Regions from separate parts of the Brevibacillus sp. genome, predicted to be linked through region 2. Evidence: riboswitches for the same ligand, from Rfam matches in the RefSeq annotation. Region 2 holds a riboswitch; each other region holds the start of a gene.
What was found. A riboswitch is a leader RNA that binds a small molecule or an ion and turns the genes downstream of it on or off. The one in region 2 is predicted to bind cobalamin.
Positions count from the first base shown of each region.

Region 1: another riboswitch for cobalamin. It lies ahead of DEP07_RS22870 (ABC transporter substrate-binding protein); the one in region 2 lies ahead of cobO (cob(I)yrinic acid a,c-diamide adenosyltransferase).
Region 3: another riboswitch for cobalamin. It lies ahead of metE (5-methyltetrahydropteroyltriglutamate--homocysteine S-methyltransferase); the one in region 2 lies ahead of cobO (cob(I)yrinic acid a,c-diamide adenosyltransferase).
Region 4: another riboswitch for cobalamin. It lies ahead of DEP07_RS00400 (ABC transporter substrate-binding protein); the one in region 2 lies ahead of cobO (cob(I)yrinic acid a,c-diamide adenosyltransferase).

Region 1 is NZ_DOTK01000078.1:38,146-41,352, forward strand. It holds gene DEP07_RS22865 (FecCD family ABC transporter permease) at 1-511, opposite strand, end outside; gene DEP07_RS22870 (ABC transporter substrate-binding protein) at 540-1,706, opposite strand; cobalamin riboswitch at 1,857-2,054, opposite strand; gene DEP07_RS22875 (winged helix-turn-helix transcriptional regulator) at 2,209-2,577, opposite strand; gene DEP07_RS22880 (alpha/beta fold hydrolase) at 2,687-3,207, shown strand, end outside.
Region 2 is NZ_DOTK01000025.1:36,181-39,387, reverse strand. It holds gene cobD (threonine-phosphate decarboxylase CobD) at 1-954, opposite strand, end outside; gene cobO (cob(I)yrinic acid a,c-diamide adenosyltransferase) at 954-1,493, opposite strand; cobalamin riboswitch at 1,765-1,986, opposite strand; gene DEP07_RS05350 (TerD family protein) at 2,167-3,207, opposite strand, start outside.
Region 3 is NZ_DOTK01000060.1:27,146-30,352, reverse strand. It holds gene metE (5-methyltetrahydropteroyltriglutamate--homocysteine S-methyltransferase) at 1-1,703, opposite strand, end outside; cobalamin riboswitch at 1,844-2,044, opposite strand; gene brnQ (branched-chain amino acid transport system II carrier protein) at 2,203-3,207, opposite strand, start outside.
Region 4 is NZ_DOTK01000003.1:11,362-14,568, forward strand. It holds gene DEP07_RS00395 (M24 family metallopeptidase) at 1-769, shown strand, start outside; cobalamin riboswitch at 787-996, shown strand; gene DEP07_RS00400 (ABC transporter substrate-binding protein) at 1,296-2,333, shown strand; gene DEP07_RS00405 (FecCD family ABC transporter permease) at 2,381-3,207, shown strand, end outside.

The sequences.
Region 1 (3,207 bases), on a different contig from region 2:
CCACCCCCGCCAAAAGCAGTACGGTCGTCGAGCTGTTTTTGAGCTTGGCGATGCCGTAGACCGCGCCCACAGCGAGACAGCCAAACACAAAGGCATTAAGAGCGATCATCCACTGTCCACTCGAAACGAGGTTGATGCCAAACACACTCGTCCCGGCCACGATCGCCAATGCTGCTCCAAAAGCCGCTCCGCTCGATACGCCGAGCGTAAAAGGGTCTGCCAGCGGATTGCGCAAAATCGCCTGCATAATCGCACCGGCACATGCCAGCGAAACTCCTGTAATGATCGACATGACCATGCGCGGCAGCCGAATCTCGTATACGATGTAGGCGGTCATCTCATCGGAAGCGCGTCCGGACAAAATAGCCAAAAGCTCAGGCAACGCAACTTCTACAGCCCCTTGACTGACTGCGTAAAGCGTCAGCAACACCAGCAGGAGGAAAAGGCTTGTCAAAACGAGCAGCTTGCTTTTCACGCTCCCGTGATAGATGGCCTGGATCGGTCGCTGCACTGGCTTGCTCAGCGGTTGTCCTTGGCTGTCATTGAACATCTTTGAACGAATAGTGCCAAATGCCTTGGTATGGCACGCCTAACCATTTTTCAAAATACTCTTTGGCATACTGCTCGGGATCGATATCCTGGAATTTATCCGGGTACAAATATTTGGCTAGTTGGAGATTGCCGATATACCGCTTGTCCGATCCGACAAAGTTGGTGTAGAAAAAGTAAATGTCTTTGCTTTGCCCCGCCTTGAGCCGCGAAACAGATGTCGTGCTCATAATATGGCGCAGCGCTTCCTCAAACGGCTTCGTATCCTTCACATTGTAGCCACCCAGCCAGGTGCCGTGCAGGGTAATGACCTCCGGGTTGCGCTTGAGCACATATTCCTCGTCGACCATGATCGTAGTCGACGCCTCCGCCGGATTCCATTGCAAGTCGGCAGCGTCTTTCCCGCCAGCCAGAATCGTCGCGTAGCCTTCCCCTACTCCTGGCTTCCCGTCCAACGACTGGCTGGGGAAAATCCGGTAGCCCCCGTTCGTATTGAGAAATCCGGCTGACAAGGCAAGCACCTGTTTTTTGTCTTCCTCCTTGATGCCTGCCACCCGGTCCGCTAACAGCTTTTCAATCGAATGCTTCCAGGCGAGAAATTCGTCTGCCTTGTCCGATTTATCAAAAATTTTTCCGAGCAGCTTCAGCTCCTCATCCATCTGTTCCGGCAAATAGTTGTTCATTCGCACGACTTTGATTCCGGCTGGCTCCAGCTTTTCCTCCAGCGTCTTGTCTGGGCGATTCGTATAGGCGAAGACGATTTGCGGCTTCAAGCTGATGATTTGCTCCAGATTGATCTGCTTCGTTTCCCCCACATCCGGCTTGCTGTCAAATCCGAGGTACGGGTTATTTTTGACCGTCGTGTCGCCTGTAGCCAGCACGTACTGCTCGGCTCCCAGCAGCTTGATCGCTTCTGCCGTGTTGCGATTGAGCACGACCACCCGCTCTACTGGTAGCTTTACCGTGATCGCAGTCCCTGCGGAATCTTGAAAAGCAAGCTCCTGCTTTTCCTGCGGCACCGCCTGTTCAGTTTTCTGTTCCGCAGGCGTTGACGATGACGGTGAAGCAGCAGAGCAGCCAGTCACGACCAAAAAAATCGTGAGCAGGCCAAACAGCCATGCTTTGCCGATCCAGCTTTTCCGGTTCTTTTGCAGCATCGTTTCCACTCCCTATCTTTTTGTGATCAATAGAAAAGCCCCGTCCCGCCGGACGAGGCAAACGTGTAGAAGTAATCAGTCGACATCATGAATAAATAGACACAAGCTGTCGCAGCTTCTTCCTACACCTCACCTTTTCCGCGAAGGATTACGGGTGTGACAAACTAGGTAGGTCTCCTGGCTTTTGGCTCATCGCGCTCTTTCGTCTTCCCCGATGGTTATGCTCCACACCGAGTGACATGTTGGAAAGAGAACTCACCAATTACAGTGGCGGGACCGCTCGGGATTTTCACCCGATTCCCTGTTACCCCTTGCTCTCGCAAAGGCACCTAGCTGCCTGCTATTCTTGGCTGATTATACCATTATTTTCATAGGGAGGGGGGACCGTAAAAACAAATCGGCCGCTTCCTTCCCTTTTTTGCCTTCGCCCGAAAAAAATCCGCCGTTCTCAGGTGGTCGTATGGTTGTCGTATGCGATTATGGCCCGGTGCTTTCAGCAGTTTTAGGCAGTCGGCTCCACTTCATCCGCCACAGGCGTGCCAAACTGCTCTCCCCATTTGATCAAGTATTCAATCACGGGACGCAGTGCCTCTCCCCGCTCTGTCAGCTCGTACTCCACCTTTGGCGGAACGACCGGGTACACATGCCGCAGCACAATCCCCGACTCTTCCAGCTCCCGCAGCTGTTCCGCGAGCATTTTGTGATTCACGCCCATGATGTTTTTCTTCAGCTCACCGTACCGCTTTTTCCCGTTCAGCAGCTGGCAAATAATCGTCGTTTTCCATCTTCCTGCAAGAATGGAAACAGACAGCTCGATCGGACACTGAAACTGTTTGCCGTTTATTTGATAAATCACCTGTTGGTTCCCCATGGTTCTCACTTCCCTTTTGGTAAGTATTCAACGAAAAAGTGCGTACTTACTTTTTTACAGTGTATTCGGTAAGATCACTTTTGTAAAACACGATTTCAAGGAGGCCCTCATGGAAAAATTCGTTCAGGTTGGTCCCATAAACGTCGCATATGCAGTAGAAGGAAGCGGGCCTGCCGTGCTGTTGATCCACGGTACAGGAGGCAGTTACGAAGGCACGTGGGGCAATCTCGGCAAGGCGCTGGCACCTGACTTTACCGTCATCACCCCCAATTACAGCGGCTCGGGCAAAACGCAAGACGACCGCGAGCGGCTGGAGCTGGACGATCTGGTCGAGCAAAATGTGCAGGCAGTTATGCAGGAAGGCTTTACGCACTTTCATGTCGTAGGCTACTCGCTCGGCGCTGTCGTAGCAACGGCCATCGCCGCCAAATACCCGGAGCGAGTCCAATCGGTGACAGCGATCGCGGGCTGGGTAGAAAGCGATCTCGCTGTCGCCTATCAGTTCGATCTGTGGCAAAAGCTGTTCCGCCAGGATCGGGAGCTGTTCGCCCAATTCGCCATCCACACTGGCCTCAGCCCGGCGTTTTACAGCTCGTTTCAAACGTTGGAGCAGTTGCATGAGTTTACCGC
Region 2 (3,207 bases):
CCATTCTTGCAACTGGGCCGCCGGCAGCTCCCCCGGCGAGCGAACGAGCAAGAAGTTCGCCTCTCCCGGCCACACTTGCCATCCCAGCTCCTTGCCGACGAAGTCGAGCAATTTGGCCCGCTCTTCGGCGATCAGGCTGCGGGTTTTTCGCTCGTACTCCTGCTCCATCAGGCACAGTTCCCCCGCCAAAAGGGCCAGCGCATTCACGCTCCAACTCACTTGCTTTTGCCGCATGTTGGCGATCACGTCTGGATGGGCGATCGCGTATCCCAGACGCAGGCCGGGAATCGCATACATTTTCGTCATCGACCGCATCAAAATGACCCGCGGAAAGCTCTCCAGGCGACTCGCCAGCGTAAACTGCCGTTCTTCCGCCACGAAATCGAGAAAAGCTTCGTCCACGACCAGCCAGGTGCCTGTCTCTGCCGCCCAGTCCGCCATTTGCAACAGCTCCTGCGGCTCGTACAAGATCCCGGTCGGGTTGTTCGGCGAGCCGACAAATACGAGATCAGCCTGTTCAAACAGCTTGTACAGCTCGGCGCGATCCGGCTTGTAGCCGTTCTCTGCTTTTCCGTAGCAACCAATGACACGCGCGCCAAACTGCTCGGAAAGCTCTGCATATTCCGAAAAGCACGGATACACGACGCCGACTGTCTCTGGTTGCAGCCCGAGAATCGCCAAAGCCATCGCTTCCGCCGCTCCATTGGCTGGCAAAAGACATGCTTCCGGCAGTCCGAGACGCTTCGCCAGCGCCTTGCGAAACTCGCGGTGTCCCGGGTCCGGATAGCGCAACACCGCAGACAGCGAATCCAGCAGCATGTCCCTGACCCGTTCCGGCATGCCGAGCGGATTGATATTGGCGCTGAAATCGAGAAACTCTCCAGGCTTTACGCCAAAGCGTTGCGAGGCGGTCAGCAAGTCGCCACCGTGACCATACGTTTCCAGCACGTTCATTAAAATTCTACCCCCAGCACTGCTGGTATTCCTTCGTCATAGTAATGCTTGAGCGGCTTCATTTCTGTCACCAGATCAGCCATGTCCATCACTTCCTGCTTGGCGCTCCGCCCCGTCACGACCAGATGCACATGGCTCGGCCTGTTTTGAATCGCTTCCAAAACATCCGAAAGCGGCAGCACATCGTCAATGGGAAAACGGTCGATCGCCAGCGCGTTGTTCAGCTCGTCCAAAATCACGACGTCATACGCTCCCGAAGACAGCTTTTCCCGGGCAAAAGTCCACGCCTCCTTGAGCGCTTCCCGATGCTCCTCTGGCGTCTTCGTCCACGTAAAGCCTACGCCCTTTTGCACGATCTCGATGCCGAGCTTGTCAAAAATGATTTTCTCTCCATACGTCCGCTCAGGCGACTTGATGAACTGAATCATAATCACCTTTTTCCCCCGCCCGGTCGCCCGTACAGCCAGGCCCACCGCTGCTGTCGTCTTTCCTTTTCCGTCTCCGGTATAGACCAAAAACAGTCCACGTTTATTGCTCACAACGCACACCCCCAGATTGAAGTGAAGACCTTGCTGTCATTTTGACCCTACATACTTTTCAGGGCCCCCGTCAGTTACCTAAAAAAGGATAGTTTTCTCCAGCCCTTTTCAGGTACTTTTCGGGGACCCCATTGTCCAGTCCAAAAAGTGTCAGCGATTGCTTGTCAGGCGCACAAAAAAACGCTTTGTTTTCCAAAATCTAGAAGGAAAACAAAGCGCGGATAGCTGACAAAAACAATCCTCACCTCTTCCTTTGACCCGAAGGAAAACAGTGCATACACCAAAACAGGCAGGTTTCCTGGCTCAAGGATCATCACTCTTCTTCTCCTTCCCGCCTCGTAGTGGGGCAGTGGATGGCGCCGTTGCCAGGAAGAAGAGCTACTCTTTTACAGTGGCGGGACCGCGTTGGCATTTCACCAAACTTCCCTTTTAACCCTGTCTTTCACGAAATAAGCACTCGCAAAAACACAAGGACCTGTTTTCTATCCTATTCAAATGTCGTTCATTCATTTCAATAACACTCACTTGTTTTAATAATAGCAAATGCTACCGTGGATTCAAGCAAAAGCTGCAAATCGGAGAGGGGAAATGGAAAAACACGGAAAATCCGAGGGAGCGATTCTTGCAAACAACGAAAAAAGCCAGCCTGAGCTGACTTTTAAACTTCCCATCATTAACCAGCGAGGAAATCAGCCAAGATCACTTCCATGTCAAACGGGGTAATCCCCTCTTCCATGGAAAAAACCGTGTCTGCTTCCTCCATCCGGTCGGTAATCGTCCCTCTCGCCTGTGCGTGCAGGGTGAACAGCTCGTGCAAGGTCGGTTTCACAAGTGTCGTCAGCGCGCGGCCCATCCATTCGATGCCGCCGCCATTTGCCTCTACGTTGTTGACAAAGCGCGGATGCGAACGCAGCGCGATGTCCGTCCAAATGACTTTTCGCTCTGCCAGATCGAGAATGACCGGGAGGCAGATCGTCGAACGGGCAGCGATGTCGGCTTTATCCTGAACTGTCAACGGTTCAAAAACTTCGCCGGACTCGGGCTGACTGCGGATCATCCAGCCTGCGAAGCACTCCGGCAAATCGCAATACGGCTGGCTCGTAAACGAGTTCAGTGACATCACGACATAGCGCCCGCCGTATCGAAGCACTGACTCGATATCGACATCGATGAACTCGCACGCTCCGTTCGGCGCCTGTACGACATCGCCGCTATGGCAGGCGCGATACTTCGCGGACCGCAAATTGGTGTAGGACACATGCTCCATGTACGTCCACTTCTCGTCATACAGGACAGCGGACAAATCGATATCTACCCGCCCGGTAGGGACATCGTTGACGATCCCTTCCTTCCACCAGGTGAAAAAGCGGATCGTGCTCCCCTCGGGGATCGGCAGTCTGGAGCCGCGCGCTATCGTGCGCAACGCCTTGCTTGCCGATCTTTGGGAAAAAGGCACCAGTTGCTCGTGCAATTGCGGGTCGATATAAACTTTTCCGAGAGTAGGCAAGGCAGAAAAGCGCCGAATCAATACCTCGCGACATATCCCGGCTGCACGCGCGCGCTGTTCATCCGCCAGCTGCGGAAGCATATTGGGGATCGCCTGTACTTTTGCCACTTCTCCTTTTGGAAAGAACGTTCGCCACTCACCGTATCGCTCCCGCTTGTCAAAGTGATTCATCACCTGCAAAAGGACGGGGGTCGATACAGAAGTCGC
Region 3 (3,207 bases), on a different contig from region 2:
CGGACAAATGACCAGTTCAAAATGGTCGCCGGGCCTGTCAGCATGCCTTTTACTGGTTTTTCCGTCAACGACTTGGCGTATACGCTCTCTTTGACGGTCATGGGAGCGACGAACTGCACATCGCCGTAGATGACAGGTGGCTTGACGCAACGGGAACCGTACGACTGAACCCAGCCATTTTTCGTGAAGACGAAGCCGTCGAGCTTTTCCCCGAAATATTCGACCATGTCTGTCCGTTCAAACTCGCCGTGGACAAGCACGTCCAGCCCGATCTCTTCCTGAATCGCAATCCACTGCTTGATTTGCTCCGCGATGAAGGCATCGTACTGCTCGACTGTCCAGTTCCCTTTTTTGTACTGCTGTCTGGCCTGACGAACCTCTGCCGTCTGCGGGAAACTGCCGATCGTCGTTGTAGGCAAAAGCGGCAGCTTCCAGGCGGCTTGCTGGATATCGCGGCGCTCGTGGAACGGCACGTCGCGTTTGGCTTCTGTCGTCTCCAGCGCTTTTCGAGCCTGCTGTACTTTCTCCCGGTTTCTCGCCGGAGACTCGGCCAGGCGGAGCAAGTCCTTTTCGTTCTGGGCAATTTCCTTCGAGATAACATACTTTCCAAATCGGAATCCTTGGACTAAAAGCTGCACTTCTCCCAATTTTTCGTCCGCAAAGGCTAATGCCGCTTGAACTTCCCCAGGCAAATCGGTTTCTGCTTCAACAGTGACGGGAACATGCAAAAGGCTGCTCGATGGCTGTAGCCAAATCCGGTCCGGGTCGACCACATTGCTGATCGTCTTGACCAGCTCCCACTTTTCCTCCAGGGCCGAGCGCCAAATGTTGCGGCCATCGATGATTCCTGCGCCGAGCACTTTTTCCTGCGGGAAACCATGTGCCGTCAGGTTGGCCAAATTCGCTTTTCCTCCGTGGACAAAGTCCAGGCCCAAGCCTTCCACTGGCAGCGCGATCAGCTCCTCGTACCAATCCACCACTTCGAAATACGTCTGAACCATCAGCTTGAGGTGTGGCAGCGCCTGACTGAACTGTTCGTACACCCGGCGAATGAGCGCTCTGTCCTGCTCGGAAATATCTTGGACGAAAGCCGGCTCATCGATTTGCACCCATTCCACGCCATGCAGTTCGAGTTCACGAAGCACGTCCACGTAAAGCGGCACGATCTGATCGACAACGCGTTCGAACTCGTCTTTCGCATATCCTTTCGCCAGCTTGACAAACGTGTACGGCCCGACAATCACCGGCTTCCCGACGATGCCCAGCTGATCCCTGGCCTCCAGGTACGCTTTCAGCGGCCTGTTCTCTGCCAGCACTGGCGGGCGTTGGCCAAACTCAGGAACGATGTAGTGATAGTTCGTATTGAACCACTTGGTCATTTCGCTTGCGACAGCTTCTTTGTTGCCGCGCGCCATGGCGAAGTACGTATCGAGCGGTACCGGGCCGCCATCATAGGCAAAACGCTTCGGAACGAGTCCGAACATGACAGCCATGTCCAGCATGTGATCGTAGTAAGTAAAGTCGTTGACGGGAATCCACTCGATGCCTTTGTCTTTTTGCTTGATCAGATGCTGCTGGCGGATTTGCTCCATTTGCGCAAGAAACGCTGACTCTTCCAATTTGCCTGCCCAAAAGGACTCCAATGCTTTTTTCCACTCCCGGTCTTTGCCGATTCGCGGATATCCCAGGTTGCTGCTTTTCATGAGCTTTCTCTCCCATCCATTGAAGGTATTTGTAAAGCCAATCAAAAAAGGCACTTCCAACGGTCAAAAAGAACGTTAGAAATGCCAAATAAGCACTGCGATCACAGCATCCTAACACCTCCCTATCTCCCGTAGGTTAAGCAGTGTTGTCGAAACAGGCAGGTCTCCTGACTTGAGGATCACGATCTGCACAACGCCTTCCCAGTCCGTCTCGACCAGTGGCTTATCGCTGTGCAAACTCCCCTCATACAGTGGCGGGACCGTGTCGGATTCTCACCGACTTCCCTTTTCATCCTTGCGCCGATTTTCGCGGCCAAGGAACCTGTTCCCACTCATATGAAATTGTCGGTATGAGTGCATGTGCTCTCGCATCTAGCAAAAGAGCACCTTTCTCCTTACAGTAACACGTAAACCAGTTTTTGTCATGCTAAACTATTTCCACTCACCAAAATTATTTCAAAGTTCAGCCTGATTGCCTCTACTCTGCCAGCTTCCCGGTTTATTGCTTGGTCAGTCGCAGCTCCTGTGCCCGCAGAGAAGGTTTGCGAATCATGTAAATAGTGTAGCCGATCACAGCGCCTGCAACAGCGGGCAGCATCCAGCCAAGCCCGATCGTATACATCGGCAAATAGCGAGTAAAGAAGTCGTTGATGACGGGAAGCTGGGCACCTGCCGCGTTCAGTCCGTCAAACAGGCTGATCAGAAAAGTAGCGAGCAAGCTTCCCTGATACACCTCTGGTCGTCCGCCAAATCCTTTGTGCATAAACGTTAAAAAGACGAGGGAAATCGCAATCGGGTACATGGTCATCAAGATCGGAACCGACACTTTGATCAGCGCCGTCAAGCCGATATTGGCGACGAGTGTACTGAACACAGCCAGAATGACGGCAAACTTTTTATACGAGATCGCCGGAAACAGCGAATGGAAAAACGAAGAGCAAGCTGTAATGAGACCGACGCTGGTGGTCAGGCATGCGATCGTAATCATGAGGCCGAGCAAAACGGCGCCGTAAGAGCCGAAGTAGTAATTGGACACCTTGGCCAAAATTTGCGCCCCGTTTTCCAGATGACCAAGCTTCTCCACACTGGAAGCGCCCATATAGGCAAGCACCGTGTAGAAGAACGCCAGAAGTGCGCCCGCGATCATCGTTGCTTTTGCGCACGTGAGCAAAATTTGCTTTTTCGCCGTGATGCCTCTTTGCTTGATCGCATTCACGATGATGATTCCAAACACAAATGCCCCCAAAGCGTCCAAGGTTAAATAGCCGTCCTGAAAGCCTTTGTAAAACGCTTTGGACTGATAATCCGTCACAGGTGCTTGCAGCGCGCCAATCGGGAACAAAATCGCCGTCAACACAATCACGCCGATAAAAGTCAGCTTGATCGGTGTCAAGACTTTTCCGACTACATTGATAATTTTCCCAGGATTGAGAGATAACAGGCAAGCGAGTGTAAAGAACAAGACGGTGAAGACGATCAGTGGAACCGGACCAGCTTGCTCGGA
Region 4 (3,207 bases), on a different contig from region 2:
AGAACGCTTCGAAGCCATGGGACAAGCCGTCGGTGCGCAGAGCTACACCGATGTGGAAGAACCGCTTCGTGAAATGCGCCTGATCAAATCGGCAGATGAAGTTGCCCGTTTGAAAAATGCGGTTCAACTGATCGAAGATACGCTTGGCGAGACGTTGAAAAAATTCAAAGTCGGTCAGACCGAAATGGAGATTGTCGCGGAGCTGGAATTTCAGATGAAGCGTCTGGGAGCAGATGGCCCATCCTTTTCCACGATGGTACTGGCAGGCGAAAAATCGGCATTGCCGCATGGAACGCCAGGTTCGCGCCAGGTGCAGGAAGGCGATTTGCTGCTGTTTGACATCGGGGTAGCAGCTGATGGTTACGTTTCGGATATTACCCGCACGTTTGCCGTCGGGGAAGTCAGCGAACAACTGCGCGAAATTTACGAGACAGTGCTTGCGGCGAATGAGGCGGCGATTGCAGAGGTTCGTCCAGGCGTGACTTTTGCCCATCTCGACAAGACCGCTCGCGACTTGATTGCCGCGCGAGGCTATGGCGAATACTTCATGCACCGACTGGGACACGGTTTGGGCATGGATGTGCACGAATATCCGTCCGTACATGGTCAAAATCAGGAAACGCTTCGCCCGGGCATGGTGTTCACCATCGAGCCAGGCGTTTACGTACCGGGAGTAGGCGGCGTGCGCATTGAAGACGATGTGCTCGTAACCGAATCAGGCGTGGAAGTATTGAGCAAGTTCCCGAAACAATTGACTGTGATTGGCTAACGATCACGAAACACACAATTTCATATGAATCTGATGGTGCTGGCTGGAATCGTTTGGTTCCGCCAGCTTAATAGGGAAGTCCGGTGAAAATCCGGCGCGGTCCCGCCACTGTAAACGAGGAGTGCCTAGTACGCAGCAACCACTGTTTTTCGCGAGACGAAAAATGGGAAGGGAACTAGGCATGTTGATTCGTGAGCCAGGAGACCTGCCATGAGATCATTTGCAATCGACCCACGAGGATGGGACAGATGTAGAAGCAATCTTTAGAAAAGGCGCTCCACAAACGCTGGCTCTATAGATATGTCTGCGTATGTCGAGCACCTCCCGATTGGAAAACTGGGAGGTGCTTTTTTCTATGGGTATCATCGTGGCAGCAACACGTGGAGAGGGGGAGATGCCATTTCCTGTATTGCCAAACGGAGCGGCTTTCCGTATAGTGTAGATGTAATTCGTAACAATTACGATTTGCATAGCAATTGTTTTCATCGTACAGAGAACATGAAAAGAAGAGAGGGTAACAAAACAAATGAATAAAACACCTAAGAAAAAGAAGGCCTTGCAAGGATTTTGGTTCGCGTCTGTGACTGCAATCATGCTGCTCATGTCTGCGTGTGGTTCCGCAACACCGGCAGCTCCTGAACAAGCTGCTACCAAGCCAGGCTCGGAGCAAGCTGCCCAGCCTGCCGCTGGCGAAAACAAGCCAGTGACAATCGTCAACAACGGCATCGAAATGACTTATCCGGAAGCACCAAAACGCGCTGTCACCATGAACCAGCACGTGACGGAAATTATGCTCGCTCTCGGTCTGGCTGACAAAATGGCCGGGACTGCGTATTTGGACGATCAAATTTTGCCTGAGTTGAAAGCTGACTACGACAGAGTGCCTGTGCTGTCCGACAAGTACCCGACGAAAGAAGTGCTGATGGCTGCCAACCCTGACTTTGTGTATGCAGGCTGGAAAAGCGCCTTTGGCGATAAAGGTGTAGGCTCGATGGAGGAGTTGGAGAAAGCAGGGGTCAAATCGTACCTGCAAGAGTCTTCCAACAAGCCGGGCCCGACTATTGACGACGTATTCGCTGACATTGCAAACATCGGCCGCATTTTCCGCGTGGAAGACAAGGCGAACGAACTGATTGGCAAAATGAAAGCGGAAATGGAACAAACGACAAGCAAAATCGGTACCGTGGACAAGCCGCTCAGCGTGTTTGTGTACGATAGCGGAGAAGATCAGCCGTTCACAGCTGCAAACAACTACATGACTGCCCTGATCAAGGCGGCAGGCGGCAAAAACGTGTTTGACGACATTCAAAAAGGCTGGGCAACCGTGAGCTGGGAAGAAGTCGTGAACCGCAAGCCTGACGTTATCGTTGTCGTGGATTACGGCGACAAAACGATTGATCAGAAGAAAGAGTTTTTGCTCGCCAAAAAGGAACTGGCTGACTTGCCAGCGATTCAAAACAAACGTTTGATTGTATTGCCATTGTCCGCAGCTTCCGAAGGGGTACGCGCACCGATCGCGCTGAAAATCCTCGGCGAAGGACTGTACCCGGATAAATTCAAATAAAGAACGGCTGCTTAATTAAGGAGGGAACGGCCCTGCATAAGATCAAGATGCCCTTCATCATCGTTGCCCTGCTGATCGGGTTGCTCGTCTCGATTACGTTTGCGGTAACACTCGGCTCGGTGGAAATCAAACCAGCGACAGTATGGAAAATTGCCTTATCGAATCTTCCGCTGACCAATCAGTGGATCGAAGTGGATTGGTCAAAAGGAGAGCAGACAATTATCTGGGATATTCGGTTTCCCCGCGTCCTGTTGGGGGCAGTTGTCGGGGCTGGTCTATCTGTTGTGGGGGTTGCGATTCAGTCTCTCGTTCGCAACTCCCTGGCAGATCCGTACATATTAGGCGTTTCCTCGGGAGCATCGGCTGGAGCGACTTTGGTGATTTTGTTCGGAGCATTCAGCATGTACGGACAATTCGCCCTGTCGTTTGGCGCTTTCACAGGGGCGCTTGTCTCGATCCTGCTTATTTTTACTTTGTCGCGAATCGGCGGGCAAAACTCGACCGTGCGCTTGCTCATGGCGGGGATTGCCATTTCTGCGATTTTGTCGGCGATTACGAGTCTGATCATTTTTTCTGCGCCAAACGAACACGGCATCCGCTCGGTGTTGTTCTGGATGAGCGGCAGTCTCGCGGGCGGCAAGTGGGAGTATTTGACCATCCCGACATTGATCGTGGTCATTTGTCTGATCGTGCTGCTGGCGCAGTATCGTTCGTTGAATGCGATGCTGATGGGCGAGGAGTCTGCCGGGACGCTTGGGGTCAACACGGTGCAATTTCGCAAGCTGCTGTTGGTCATTACGGCCCTGCTCACGGGAGTCATCGTCTCGATCAGCGGAGCGATCGGATTTGTCGGTTTGATGATGCCGCATATCGT